2 regions of the Polaromonas sp. CG_9.5 genome follow, and region 1 is predicted to be linked to the other one. Evidence: predicted binding sites of a transcription regulator. Region 1 holds the regulator's gene; the other holds the start of a gene.
The links. Region 1 encodes sigma-54, which starts transcription at its own class of promoters, with help from an activator protein. Its sites were predicted from a motif close to TGGCANGNAANCTGCTTT; they were not measured.
Positions count from the first base shown of each region.

Region 1 (7,459 bases):
GCCCCCACTGACGACACTCAACACAGCCACCGCCGGCAACGGCGACATCCACATCAACGAGGCAATCAGCTGGACGGCAAGCTCAAGCCCCACCACCTTGACCCTGAACGCTGTCCGCGACATCAACATCAACAAGCCTGTTTCAGCCACCAATGGCAACTTTGTGGCCTGCTGCGGACGTGATGTCAATGTGAACGCTGCCATCACGACGGTCAATGGCAGTGTTTTGCTAGGTGCCGGGCGCAACGTGAACCTGCTGGCCGCCATGACGACGACCGACGGAAACATGAGTATTTGCGCCGCACAGGACATCAACATAGGCGAGAAAATTACGCTGACCAGAGGCAGCAGAATTCCGGCTCAAAGCCTAGGTCTGCCACTCGGCCTGGTACTGAATGCCGGTTATGGCGGAACCGGACCGGGGTTGGCCGGCGGCACTGTGGTTTTTGCGCCATTGGCGCCGCCCGCTACTGTCACAGGCCCGAATGCGCCAGTCACCCTCAATTACAACCCGGTCTCATACACCACGCCGACGGATTACTTGCCCCACTTCGTTTTGACCGGAGGCTCCACGCTGATCCAACACATGCTGGTGTTCCCCGACGGCGGAAGCAAGACTTTCGACGGCACAACCACGGCAACCCTCGTGGGGCTGAAGGGTAGCCCGGCCGGCGTCACGCTGGTTGGGCCTGGCACCGCCAATTTCGACAATGCAGCCGTAGGAACGGGCAAGGCAATCACCTTTAGCGGCTACACACTGGGTGGACCAGACGCGGCTAAATATGCGCTCCCGGTTTCTTGCTGCGCTCCGGTAGTTTCCAAAACAACTGGGAATATCACTATAGCGGTTCCGCCCCCGGTTGTGGTTCCGCCCCCGGTTGTGGTTCCGCCCCCAGTCGTAGTTCCGCCCCCAGTCGTAGTTCCGCCCCCGGTTGTAGTGCCGCCCCCGGTTGTAGTGCCGCCCCCAGTCGTAGTGCCGCCCCCGGTTGTGGTTCCGCCACCAGTCGTAGTGCCGCCCCCGGTTGTAGTGCCGCCACCGGTTGTGGTGCCGCCCCCAGTCGTAGTGCCTCCCCCAGTCGTAGTGCCGCCCCCGGTTGTGGTTCCGCCCCCGGTTGTAGTGCCGCCACCAGTCGTAGTGCCGCCCCCGGTTGTGGTTCCGCCCCCGGTTGTAGTGCCGCCCCCGGTTGTAGTGCCGCCACCAGTCGTAGTGCCGCCCCCGGTTGTGGTTCCGCCCCCGGTTGTAGTGCCGCCCCCGGTTGTGGTTCCGCCCCCGGTTGTAGTGCCGCCCCCGGTTGTGGTTCCGCCCCCGGTTGTGGTTCCGCCACCAGTTGTGGTTCCGCCCCCGGTCGTAGTGCCGCTCCCATTGGTCCAGCCCGTGCCCCCGGCCGCATTCCCGCCGGGTCCCGTGCCGCCCGCCATGGTGCTGGTCGTGGTGCCGCCAGCTGTCATGCCGCTGATGGCTTTGAGGGTCGAAACGCCACCCGCAGCACCCGTTGTTGTCATCGTGGCTCCTGACACTCCCGTCGTGGTGCCCGCCGCGAAGGCGCCAGAGACCTACGTGGTACCTCGCCGTGTGCCCAAGCAAGAGCGCAACTAGGGCAGGCTGGCTCACTGATGAGACAACAATTTTCGTCGGCGCTGCCTGGCGCGATGGTTGAGTCTGCGACCCCTGCCGATTCAGTGCGAACCAGCAGGCTCTTCTTCCTGTGTCTGGAATGGCAAAAGTATGACAACACCTGAGAAATGGACCGGGCTGCGCTTCTGGGCTGCCTTGCTGCACCCCAAACCCTCCCGGTACGGCAGTTCCTTCGAGATAGTCATGGCCCGGGGACTTTGCCTGGGTTTGGTGGTTGCCAGTTTTTCTGCCCAATCAGCACCTGCTTCGGAGGATGTGGCGTCCTTGCACGCCAGCCATTCCGCAATGCATGCGGCGACGGAAGAGCGCCCAAAACGGGCAAATTTTGAGCAGGAACAGGCATCTCCAGAGGCGCGCGACATTGCCAACTGGGTGGTTGATTCGGCCGACAACCACCGCATGCCATTTGCGATTGTCGACAAAGCGCAGGCAAAAGTCTTTGTATTCGATGCACAAGGCCAACTGCGCGGCGCCACTCCAGCGCTGCTGGGCCTGGCAATTGGCGATGATTCCGTGCCCGGCATCGGCCAGCGCAAGCTGTCGAGCATTCGCCCCGAAGAGCGCACCACGCCGGCAGGCCGCTTTGTGGCGTCGCTGGACCTAAACCTCAAGGGAGAGGAAATCCTGTGGGTTGACTACGAGACGGCCATTTCCATGCACCGCGTCATTACCAGCAACGCCAAAGAGCGCCGCGCACAGCGCCTGGCCAGTGCGTCGCTGCTGGACAAGCGCATTTCCTATGGATGCATCAATGTGCCGGTGAATTTTTATAACAAGGTGCTGAGCCCGGCGTTCACCGGAACCGGCGGCATTGTCTATGTGCTGCCAGAAACCCGTTCCTCCCGTGAAGTTTTCGGCTCCTACGATGTCGGGGAGCGCGCACGACTGCAGGCGGCAAGCCCGTCCGAGCCGCAGACGCTGACAGCCCGCCAAGTGAGGTGACGCGGTTGCTGCCGGAAAGCGCACCTTTCGCAGCCGGCGCAAGTAGCTGTTGCAAGGTCTGAAAACGCTTGCCAGCGCATCACAACAGGCATCGGCCTCATCAGAGGCCGTTTGTTTTCCTGAAAAATTTGACTCCTTCGGGCATGGCTACAATGGAAAAAATACCAGTTGCAAGAAGCGTGCCTTATGAAAATCCCTTTTTTTCCCCTTCTGCTGGCTGCCATTTTGGCAGCGGGCGCTGTGCTTCCGGCCGCCGCTGAAAAGGCCGACCGCGACAAGCCGATGAATGCCGAGGCTGACGCCTTGCGTTATGACGACCTCAAGCAGACCAGCGTTTTTACCGGCAATGTCGTCATCACCAAAGGTACGACGCTGATTCGTGGCGCGCAGGTCGATGTCAGCCAGGACCCGGAGGGCTACCAGAAAGCCGTGGCCATTGCGGCGCCGGGCAAGCTGGCTTACTACCGCAAAAAACGCGACGGCGTGGACGAGTACATCGAAGGCGAAGGCGAGCGCATCGAATACGACAGCCGCGCCGACCTGGTCAAGTTCATCAAGCGCGCCGTGGTGCGCCGCTACAAAGGCGCGACGCTGAACGACGAAACCACCGGCGCCTTGATTGTTTACGACAACAACACCGACGTGTTCACGGTCGATAGCGGAGCGCCCAACAGCAACGCCGCCAACCCCGGCGGACGGGTTCGCGCCATGCTGTCGCCGCGCGCCGCCGTATTAGCTCCCGGCGCCAGCACAAAACCGCCTGCCGGCCCTGCGGCAGTCTTGCGCCCCAGCACGTCACTGGGCAATGTCACACCGAAGAAAGCCCCTTGAGCCCATGCCTGAAGTGACGCCAACTGCATTGCCGGGGACAGCGGCCCGCCCCGACACCCCCAGCCGCCTGGTAGCGCAGGGGCTGAAAAAATCCTACGGCAGCCGCCTGGTGGTCAAGGATGTGTCGCTAACAGTGCAAAAAGGCGAGGTCGTCGGTCTGCTCGGCCCCAACGGCGCGGGCAAAACCACGTCGTTTTACATGATCGTCGGCCTGGTGCGTGCCGATGCCGGCGTCATCTCCATCGACGGCCAGCCGGTCGAACACATGCCGATTCACCTGCGCGCCCGTCTGGGCTTGAGCTACTTGCCGCAGGAAGCGTCCATTTTTCGCAAGCTCACGGTGCAGGAAAACGTGCGCGCCGTGCTTGAACTGCAGCATGATGCCGCCGGCAAGCCGCTGACACGCGCAGAAATTGACGTGCGGCTTGACGCCCTGCTCAAGGAACTGCGCGTAGACCATCTGCGCGACTCGCCCGCGCCAGCGCTGTCGGGCGGCGAGCGCCGGCGCGTTGAAATTGCCAGAGCCCTGGCGACGCAGCCGCGCTTCATCCTGCTCGACGAGCCGTTTGCCGGCATTGACCCGATTGCCGTGATCGAGATCCAGCGCATCATCGGCTTCCTGAAATTGCGCGGCATCGGCGTGCTGATTACCGACCACAACGTGCGCGAAACGCTGGGCATCTGCGACCACGCCTACATCATCAGCGACGGCAACGTGCTCGCCAGCGGCACACCCGCCCAGATCGTCGACAACGCCGAAGTACGCCGCGTCTACCTGGGCGAACACTTCAAAATGTGAGTATGGCCCCCACGCTTGTCACAACGCGCAATGCGCTGCCCCCCGGGGGGGCTGCCCCGCCTGCGGCCTGGCAAAGCCAGCTCCGCGGCCGGTACTTGCACGAACGGGGAAGGTTGCCAGCCGCCCCCGCAACAATCTCGCGCCCAGCATCACTGGATACATCAGGAGGGACTGCAGGACATCCCCGCCCGCCCCAGTACCGGCCGCAGGACCGGCTTTGCCGGACTGCAGGCGGGGCGGCCCCCTCGGGGGGCAGCGAACCACGCAAAGCGGGGAGCGTGGGGGCACCATGAAACAGGGCCTTTCCCTTCGTGTCTCGCAGCACCTGGCGTTGACGCCGCAGTTGCAGCAGTCGATCCGGCTGTTGCAGCTTTCCACGCTGGAGATGAGCCAGGAAGTCGAGCAGATGCTGGACGAAAACCCTTTTCTGGAGCTGGCCGAAGACGCCGCGCCGCGTGAAGAATTTGGCTTGGCGCAGTCTGATGCGCCCGTCAGCCAGGAAAGCCGGGAGTTTGAATCTGCTACTGATTCCATAGCTGGCAGCGCAGACACAGCAAGCGCCACCAGCACAAAAGACACAGAAACCACGGCTGAAATCAGCGCCGAGCCTTCGCTGGACGAAAGCTGGGACGGCGACGGCTCGGTCGAGACCTCGCCCGACGACAGCGAATGGGGCGGCGACGCCCCGGCGCGCAAAAACAACTTGGACGACAGCGACGCCGAAGCGTCCGACCTGACCGGCGCGCACGAGTCGCTGCAAGACCACCTGCACCGGCAGGCGCTCGGTTTGCGGCTTTCCGAACTCGACCGCGCCGCCCTGCACTTCCTGATCGAGTCACTCAATGACGACGGCTATCTGGAAGACACGCTGGCGTCACTCGCCGCCGGTCTGGCCAACAACGACCCGGAGCAGACCGAAGAGCTGGCGCAGCAATTTGCCATTGCGCTGCAACTGCTGCAGCACATGGAGCCCGCCGGCGTCGGCGCACGCGACCTGGCCGAATGCCTGCAACTGCAGTTGCTTGACAGCAAAGACTGCGTTGAAAACCGCGCCGCCCTGGCCATGTGCCGCCAGCCGATGGAACTGCTGGCCAGGCGCGATGTCAAGCGGCTGTCGCACCTGTGCGATTTCCCTGAAGAAATCATCAAGGGCGCAATTGCCGTGATCGCGCGGCTGGACCCCAAGCCGGGGCGGCGCTTTGCCAACGTCGAGCGCAATCTGATCGTGCCCGATGTCATCGTCGTCAAATCAGGCCGGGGTTTCAAAATCACGCTCAACAGCGACGTCATGCCCCGGCTGCGGGTTCATGACATTTATGCCAACGCCCTCAAGCAACACAAGGGCGCCGGCGGCAGCCAGGCGCTGCAGCAGCGGCTGCAAGAGGCGCGCTGGTTTATCAAGAACATCCAGCAGCGCTTTGACACCATCTTGCGCGTCAGCAGCGCCATCGTGGAGCGGCAAAAAAACTTCTTCACCCACGGCGAACTCGCCATGCGGCCGCTGGTGCTGCGCGAGATTGCCGACGAGCTCGGCCTGCACGAATCGACCATCTCACGCGTCACCACGGCCAAGTACATGCGCACGCCGTTCGGCACGTTCGAGCTGAAATATTTCTTTGGCTCGGGGCTGGGCACTGAAAGCGGCGGCAATGCGTCGAGCACCGCCGTGCGGGCGCTCATCAAGCAGTTCGTCGCCGCCGAAAGCCCGAAAAAACCGCTCAGTGACAATCAGATGGCTGAAATGCTCAAGGAGCAAGGCATTGAATGCGCCCGCCGCACCGTAGCCAAATACCGCGAAGCGCTGCGTATTGCGCCGACCCATCTGCGCAAAATGTTGTGAGCCCCCACGGTCGCCCACTGCGTGTGGCTCCCTGCCCCCCGAGGGGGCCGCTGCGCCTGCGGCCTGGCGAAGCCAGTTCCGCGGCCCCTGCTGGTGGGGAGGCGACTAATTGGCCGTGTGTCATTCGTGGCGATCTCCGACAGCGGCTGTTTTGATGGCTATTGGGTTGGCCTGTTTCCCAACGCCTGTTCAAATACGTTCCATCCATTCGCCCTGATGTAGCCTGGGCGCTACCCAATCCCGCTGCGGTGCTTCACGATGCGCCCGGCAAAGTGAGCCAATTTATGAATCAACTTCAACTTTTCCTCCCCTGCGCCGCCGGCGTCGAAAACCTGCTGGCGGCTGAAGTCCAGCGCATTACCGGCATTCAGGGCAAAGCCCGGCGCGCTGGCGTGCAGTTGCAAGGCTCGTGGCGCGAAGCGCAGCAGCTCAACCTGCACAGCCGGCTGGCCCAGCGCGTGCTGATTGAATTGCAGCACGGCCAGTACCGCAGTGAACAAGACCTGTACAACGCCGCTGCCAGCGTGGCGTGGGAAATCTGGTTCACGCCCAACCAGACCTTCAAGGTCGAGATCACCGCCCAGCACAGCCCGCTGCAAAGCCTGAACTTTGCGACGCTGAAGATCAAGGACGCGATTGCCGACCGCTTTCGCCACAAGTTCAACGACGTGCGCCCCAGCATCGACACCCGCTGGCCCGACGTGCGGGTGTATGTGCACCTGACCACCGACACGGTGACGATTTACATCGACACCTCGGGCGAGCCGCTGTTCAAGCGCGGCTGGCGTGAGGACAAGGGCGATGCGCCGCTGAAGGAAACCTTGGCCGCCGCCATGCTGGCCGCCAGCGGTTGGGACCAGCTTTGCAAGGACGGCGTGCCGCTGTACGACCCGTGCTGCGGCTCGGGCACCATCGTCATCGAGGCCGCGCAAATTGCCTGCAATATCGCGCCCGGCATCAACCGCAAGTTTGCTTTTCAGAAATACCTGCCGTTCCAGGGCCATGTCTGGGACGGCCTGCTCGACCAGGCCGAAGCCGCCATCACCGAGCCGACCGCGCCGGTGTTCGGCAGCGACGTGTCGTTCCGCATGGTCGATTTTGCCGAGCGCAATGCCGAACGCGCCGGCGTCGCCAACGCCGTGCAACTGCGCGGTGGCGACGCGCTGCAGCGCATGCCGCCCGCGCCCAGTGGCGTGATGCTGGTCAACCCGCCGTATGGCGAACGGATCGACGTGGCGGGCGTGGCCGGTATTTCAGGCGTTCAGAGCCGCAACCAGCGGGGCGAACGCGGCCAGAACGTCGACGACTTTGGCCAGCCGATTCAGCGCGATGAACCCGCCTTTGACACGCCGCGCAACCGCTCCGCCAACCCCGGTCGCGAGCAGGCGCAAAACGCCTGGGGCGAAGAAGC
Region 1 covers NZ_JAXCHR010000007.1:49,981-57,439, forward strand. Annotated here, with positions in the region: gene RCH06_RS07360 (two-partner secretion domain-containing protein) at 1-1,597, shown strand, start outside; gene RCH06_RS07365 (hypothetical protein) at 1,727-2,578, shown strand; gene lptA (lipopolysaccharide transport periplasmic protein LptA) at 2,765-3,409, shown strand; gene lptB (LPS export ABC transporter ATP-binding protein) at 3,414-4,208, shown strand; gene RCH06_RS07380 (RNA polymerase factor sigma-54) at 4,498-6,048, shown strand; gene RCH06_RS07385 (THUMP domain-containing class I SAM-dependent RNA methyltransferase) at 6,333-7,459, shown strand, end outside.

Region 2 (7,459 bases), on a different contig from region 1:
GTCAAGCCGCCACATCTGGGTGCGCACCTGCGACGCTTTGACAACGAAAGCCTGAGCAACCTTTACTACTTTCGCGCCGTTGTGCACGGCGCGGCCGTGGCGGCGATGCATCTGCCGGTGGCGCCTGATCGCATGGCCGCCGTAGAAGCGGCAGCCCTGTCACATGCCGAAGCAGCAGCATCAGGCGACCTGATTGCAATCCATCGCACGAACATGGCTTTTCATCGCCTGTTCTATGGCCTGTGTGACAACCCCTACATTGAAGAATCAATCCGGCTGCACGATTGGCTCAGTTTTCCGGCACGGGCCTACGCCATTGCAGACGCGCAGGCGCTTGCGCAAGCATGCAGGGAACACGCGGCCATGGTTGACGCTCTGCATGCGTGTGACCGCCAGCAATTGGACAGGCTTGCTCTCGAACACATGGGGCGTGCGCGCGCCATTTATGTAGAGAAATTTCTAGTGCGCTGAATGACTGTCTGTTTTAAAAATCAGCGCAATTGAGAAGCTGACATGAAGCGCATTCCTCACTGCGCCGCCTTCAGCACGCGCCGGTATTGCACCGCTTCGGCGACATGGGTGATTTGCACGGTTTGAGCGCCGGCCAGGTCAGCGATGGTGCGTGCCACTTTCAGGCAGCGGTGAATGCCCCGGCCTGACCAGCCCAGCCGCGTGGCTGCCACATTGAGAAATTTGGCCGCTGCCGGGTCAAGCTGGCATTGCGTGTCGATGGCCTGGCCTTCAAGCGCCTGGTTGGCGCTGCCTTGCCGGGCCATCGCGCGTTCCCGGGCTTGCACTACCCGGCTGCGCACCGATTCAGTGGATTCGCCGGGCGGCGCGTTCACCAGTTCTTCGGCGGCCAGGCTGCCGACTTCCACATGCAGGTCGATGCGGTCGAGCAGCGGGCCGCTGAGTTTGCCCTGATAGCGCAGCACCACCTCGGGCGAGCAGCGGCAAGTGCGCAGGCTGGAGCCCAGATAGCCGCAAGGGCAGGGGTTCATGGCGGCAATCAGCTGAAAGCGCGCCGGAAATTCCGCGCGTTGCGCGGCGCGCGAAATCGTGATGTGGCCGGACTCCAGCGGCTCGCGCAAGGCTTCCAGTGCGGCGCGCGGAAATTCGGGCAATTCATCCAGGAAAAGCACACCCCGGTGCGCCAGCGAGATTTCACCGGGACGCGGAGGCGAGCCGCCGCCTACCAGCGCCACCGCACTGGCTGTGTGGTGCGGCGCGCAGGTCGGCCGCACGGCCCAATGGTCGAGCGTGAAGCGTCCACCCAATGAAGCGACGGCAGCGGTTTCCAGCGCTTCTTCGGTGGTCATGGCGGGCAGCAGGCCAGCAAAGCGCTGCGCCAGCATCGACTTACCCGAACCCGGTGCGCCGACCATCAAAATGCTGTGCCCGCCAGCCGCTGCAATTTCCAGCGCGCGCCGAGCAGCGGCCTGGCCCTTGACATCGGCCAAGTCCGGGTAAGCGGGCTGGCGCGAAGGCGCGGCAGAGGCTACGCGCGTCCAGCCGTTCGTGGTTTCGGGCACCGCATCGCCCGGCAAAAATTGCCGCACCACGTCGAGCAGATGCTGCGCGCGGTAAACCTCGGCCTGCGGCACCAGCGCGGCTTCTTGCGCGCTGCCTTCGGGCAGCACCAGACGGGGCAAGGTGTGCGGAGCGCCGTGCGCGGGCCGGGCAATCGCCAGGCTCATGGCCAGCGAGCCGCGCACCGGCCGCAAGTCGCCGCCCAGCGACAGCTCGCCGGCAAACTCATAGCCGGCCAGCTTGCGCCCATCAATCTGGCCGCTGGCCGCCAAAATGCCGAGTGCAATCGGCAGGTCAAACCGGCCTGAATCTTTGGGCAAATCAGCCGGTGCCAGGTTCACCGTGATCCGTTTGTTGGCCGGAAATTCCAGCCCGGCATTCTGGATCGCCGAGCGCACCCGCTCGCGCGCTTCCTTGACTTCGGTGTCGGCCAGCCCGACCAGCGTAAAGCTGGGCAGGCCGTTGGCCAGATGCACCTCGACGCACACCGGACGTGCCTCAAGCGCCAGCAGGGCGCGGCTATGCACTAAAGACAGGCTCATGGGTCAGCTTTCGGTTCAATGCGCCAAAGTCGTGCGCAGGCATTGCGCCAACATGGTGCGTGACAAGTTGTAAGTGGCTAGCGTAACGCGCCCGCAGCCAGCGCGGCCACAGCGCGGGGCGTGATGCCGAAAAAAAGCTGGCACGGTCTGTGCATTTCAAGGTGCATCCATCTGTTTTTTTCAAGGAAAGTCGCCATGAAACTCGTCACTGCCATCATCAAACCGTTCAAGCTGGACGAGGTGCGCGAAGCACTGTCCGAGATCGGCGTGCAGGGCATCACCGTGACCGAAGTCAAGGGCTTTGGCCGGCAAAAGGGCCACACCGAGCTGTACCGGGGCGCTGAATACGTCGTCGATTTTTTGCCCAAGGTCAAGATCGAAGCGGCGGTGTCCGATGCGCTGGTCGAGCGCGTGATTGAAGCCATCGAAACCTCGGCCCGCACCGGAAAAATTGGCGACGGCAAGGTTTTTGTTTATGACCTGGAGCAGGTCGTGCGGATTCGGACTGGCGAAACCGGCCAGGAAGCGCTCTGAAGTCACCCCCTTAACCCCAAAGAACATCGCCATGAAAAAACTGATCGCTTCTGTGCTGCTGGGACTGAGTTTGCTGGGCACGGGCGCTTTTGCCCAGGCGCAAACGCCAGCCGAAGCGCCTGCCGCAAATTCTGCCGTTGCCGCCCCGGCTGAAGCCAAAGCGGATGCCGCCGCTCTGGTCGCTGCACCCGCCGCCGCTGCTGCCGTAGCCCCGCCTGCCGCCGCGCCCGTCGCCGCTGCCGCACCCGTCCCCAACAAGGGCGACACCGCGTGGATGATGGTGTCGACCATTCTGGTGATCCTGATGGTGGTGCCGGGCCTGGCCCTGTTCTATGGCGGCCTGGTGCGCAGCAAGAACATGCTGTCGGTGCTGATGCAGGTGATGGTGACGTTTTCATTGATTGTGGTGCTGTGGTTCATCTACGGCTACAGCCTGGCGTTTACCGAGGGCAATGCCTTCATAGGCGGCTTTGACCGCTTGTTCATGAAAGGCATCTGGGACAACACTGCCGGCACGTTTGCCAACGCCGCCACCTTCAGCAAGGGCGTGGTGATTCCGGAAATCGTGTTTTCTGCCTTCCAGGCGACGTTTGCCGGCATCGCCTGCAGCCTGATCGTCGGTGCGTTTGCCGAGCGCATCAAGTTCTCTGCGGTGCTGCTGTTCATGGTGATCTGGTTCACCTTCAGCTATGTTCCGATGGCGCACATGGTCTGGTTCTGGATGGGGCCGGACGCCTACACCGGCAAGGAGGTGGTTGACGCGATGAACGGAAAAGCCGGCTACATCTGGCAGTCGGGCGCGCTGGACTTTGCCGGCGGCACCGTGGTGCACATCAATGCGGCGATGGCCGGTCTGGTCGGTGCGTACATGGTTGGCAAGCGCATTGGTTATGGCAAGGAAGCCATGGCCCCGCACAGCCTGACGCTGACGATGGTCGGTGCTTCGCTGCTGTGGGTAGGCTGGTTTGGTTTTAACGCCGGCTCGGCGCTGGAAGCCAACGGCTTTGCCGCGCTGGCCTTCATCAACACGCTGGGCGCGACGGCTGCCGCCGTGCTGGCCTGGTGTTTGGGCGAAGCGCTGATGCGCGGCAAGGCGTCAATGCTGGGCGCGGCCTCTGGCGCGGTGGCTGGTCTGGTGGCCATCACGCCCGCCGCCGGCAATGTTGGCATCGCCGGCGGTCTGGTGATTGGTTTTGTCGCCGGTTTTGCCTGCCTCTGGGGGGTGCATGGCCTGAAGAAAATGCTCGGCGCCGACGACTCGCTGGACGTGTTTGGCGTGCATGGCGTGGGCGGTATCGTCGGCGGGCTGCTGACCGGCGTGTTCAACTCGCCCGCCCTGGGTGGCCCCGGCTTTGTGGCCGACTGGGTGACGGCCACCGGCATCACGGCAGCCGACTATTCCATCGTCTCGCAAGTCTGGATTCAGGCCAAGGCCGTCTTGCTTACGGTGGTCTGGTCGGGCGTCGTGTCTTTTATCGCCTACAAAGTGGTTGACCTGACGATTGGCCTGCGCGTCAGCGAAGAAGACGAGCGCGAAGGCCTGGACATCACCTCGCACGGCGAAACCGCCTACAACCGTTGAGCACGGTTTGTTGAGCTGACAGAAGTTTCATGGGGAATTTCGGCCCGCTGGCCTCCAACCAGCGGGCTGTTTTTTTGGCGCTACAGTGGCAGATTGTCTGCAATGCCTGCCCTTGAGGAGATTCCATGCTCTGGCAAACCGCTATTTCCCAGCCCAGCGAATTGGGCGAATCCCCGTTCTGGCACCCTGACGAGCAACGGCTTTACTGGGTCGACATTCCCGCCCGCCAGGTCTGCCGCTCAACGCTGATTGATGGCGTTGTCGAGCGCTGGACGCTGCCGTCCGAGCCCGGCTGCATCGCGCCGGCCCGCAGCAGCGGGCAGAGCACCGGACTGGTCATTGCCCTGCGCGACGGCATTTACCGCGCCCGGCACTGGGGCGGCGAGTTGGGGCTGCTCGCGCCCGCGCTGCACGACCCGGCCACCAGCCGCTTCAACGACGGCAAGGCCGATCCGCTGGGGCGCTTTTGGGCCGGCACGATTTACGAGCCGCGCGATGCGGCGCGGGCGCAGCTTTTTTCGCTCGATGGCCGCAATGGCCGCACGCTGATGCTCGAAGCCAAGGCCGCCGATGCCACCACGGCCAACGGCCTGGCCTGGTCGCCCGACGCGGCCACGCTGTACTGGACCGACACGCCCAGCCATGCCGTTCGCGCCTGGGACTGGGACGCCGCCAGCAACACCCTGAGCCACGAGCGCGTGTTTCATGCCTGGCCTGGCAAACCCGAAGGCTGGCAGCCGGGCAGGAGCGGTTATGGCGGCCGGCCCGACGGCGCGGCGGTTGATGTGCAGGGCAACTACTACGTCGCCATGTACGAAGGCGGGCGGCTGCTCAAGCTGTCGCCCGCTGGCGAGTTGCTGGCCGAATTTGCCGTGCCGGCGCAATGCCCGACCATGCCCTGCTTTGGCGGCGCTGACTTCAAGACGCTTTACCTCACCACCGCCCGCCAGAAGCGCCCGGCGCAGGAGTTGGCGCAGTGGCCGGATTCGGGCTGTGTGTTTTCAATGCCGGTCGACGTGCCGGGTTTGCCGGTGAATTTCTTCCTGGACTGAGCAATTCTTGGCGTTTTTTTATAAAAACAGGCGCACGCGCAGGCCAGATGGGCACAGTCAGCTATTTTATTAATAGCGTTTTGGCGGACCGATGAAGGGCAAGGCACGGCCTGCGCAAGCCAAAAACGCCCGCCTGCGAAAAAACCGAACACGCTGCGTTCAAAAAAATCAAACCCCCTGAACGCCTTGCACGCGTACCATTCTGGCCATGAATGCAGACACAGACATGACGGCTTTGATGGCCACGCGCGTTCGCCAGGCGGCGCAAAGCGGCACGCAGCTGCGCATTCGCGGCGGCGGCAGCAAGGATTTTTATGGCCAGGATTTGCGCGGCGACGTGCTCGACATGGCCGCGTATGCCGGCATCGTCAGCTACGAGCCGAGCGAGCTGGTCGTCACCGTGCGCGCCGGAACAAAGCTGGCCGAACTGGAAGCGCTGCTGGCCGGACAAGGCCAGTGCCTGCCGTTCGAGCCGCCGCACTTCGGCCCTGACGCCACCGTTGGCGGCATGGTCGCCAGCGGGCTGAACGGCCCGGCGCGCGCCAGCAGTGGCGCGGTGCGCGACTTTTTGCTGGGCGTGGTGCTGCTCAACGGCCAGGGCGAATGCCTGACCTTCGGCGGCCAAGTCATGAAAAACGTTGCCGGCTACGACGTTTCGCGCCTGATGGCCGGGGCGATGGGCACGCTCGGCGTATTGCTGGAGGTGTCGCTCAAGGTGCTGCCCATTGCGCCCGCCGAAGCCACCTTGCGCTGCAGCCTGCCGCAGCAAAAAGCGCTGGATTTGCTCAACCGCTGGGGCGGCCAGCCGCTGCCGCTGAACGCCAGTTGCTGGGTGCATGACGACAGCGCCAGCCCTGCACAGGATGTGTTGTTTGTGCGGCTGCGCGGCGCGGTGGCGGCGGTCGATTCCGCCTGCCCGCGCATGATGGCCGACGTGAAGGCCGCCGGCGGCCAGGCGCTGGTCATGGAAAACACCCAGGCCAGCGCCGACTGGAACGCCTGCCGCGAGCAAACCCTGCCGTTTTTTGCGCAAGCGCCTTCGCTTGATGCCTGCCTGTGGCGCCTGAGCGTGCCGCAAACCACGCCCGCGCTGGACTTGCCTTTTGTCCAGCTGATCGAGTGGCACGGCGGGCTGCGCTGGCTGTGGGCACCGGCCTCTAGCGCCGCGCAACTGCGCCAGATGGCAAGCCAGGCCCGCGGCCACGCGACCTTGTTCCGGCGCGCTGCCGGGACGCCGCTGGATGCGCCTGTCATTACCCCGGTTTTCACGCCGCTGTCAGCTGTGCAGGCGCGCATCCAGCGCGAACTCAAAAAGCAGTTTGACCCGGCGGGCGTTTTCAATCCGGGCCGTCTGTCTGCGGACTGGTAAAGCACCGCGTGCGGCGTTTGCGTCACCTCAGCGGCCAGCACCGCACGGCTTCCACCAACCGGCTGCTGGGCGGCATCCTGGCTTTCAATGCCGGGGCCATCAACGCCGGGGGCTTTCTGGTGGTTCACATGTACACCTCGCACATGACCGGCTTCGCCTCCATGCTGGCCGACAACCTGGTGTTGGGCAACATGACGCTGGTGCTGGGCGCATTGGGCACGTTGCTGGCCTTTACCACCGGGGCGGCCGTCACTGCCGTGATGGTGAACTGGGCACGCCAGCGCCATGTGCGCAGCGAATATGCGCTGCCCCTGCTGGCCGAGGCCTTGCTGCTGCTGGTGTTTGGCCTGATGGGCGCCACCCTGAACCGCCAGACGCCGTTTGCCGTGCCGCTGACGGTGCTGGTGCTGGCCTTCACGATGGGGCTGCAAAACGCGCTGGTCAGCAAAATTTCATCGTCGCAGATTCGCACCACGCACATGACCGGCATCATTACCGACATCGGTATTGAGCTGGGCAAGCTGTTTTACTGGAACCGCACCGAAAGCCCGTTTGAGTCGCGCGTGCGCGCCAACCAGATCAAGCTCAAGCTGCTGCTGACGCTGCTGTCCGCGTTTGTCCTGGGCGGCCTGGTGGGCGCGGCCGGGTTTCGTTATGTCGGCTTTATCTGGGTGGTTCCGCTGGCGATATTGCTGCTGGCTTTGTCTTTGCCGCCCTTGTATGCCGACCTTTTGCGCACCGTGCGGCGCCGGCTGAATGCTCCCAAATAAGTGGATTTCACACCATGCAAACCCAACTCGCCCCTGAATTTCAGAACACGCCCGACGGCCTGCAAGCCGAAGCCATTTTG
Region 2 covers NZ_JAXCHR010000021.1:18,241-25,699, reverse strand. Annotated here, with positions in the region: gene RCH06_RS14515 (GntR family transcriptional regulator) at 1-471, shown strand, start outside; gene RCH06_RS14510 (YifB family Mg chelatase-like AAA ATPase) at 528-2,072, opposite strand; gene glnK (P-II family nitrogen regulator) at 2,268-2,606, shown strand; gene amt (ammonium transporter) at 2,638-4,188, shown strand; gene RCH06_RS14495 (SMP-30/gluconolactonase/LRE family protein) at 4,314-5,240, shown strand; gene glcE (glycolate oxidase subunit GlcE) at 5,449-6,609, shown strand; gene RCH06_RS14485 (YoaK family protein) at 6,618-7,379, shown strand; gene glcF (glycolate oxidase subunit GlcF) at 7,394-7,459, shown strand, end outside.
Region 2: the regulator sigma-54 is predicted to act here: its motif matches at 2,211-2,228, upstream of glnK (P-II family nitrogen regulator).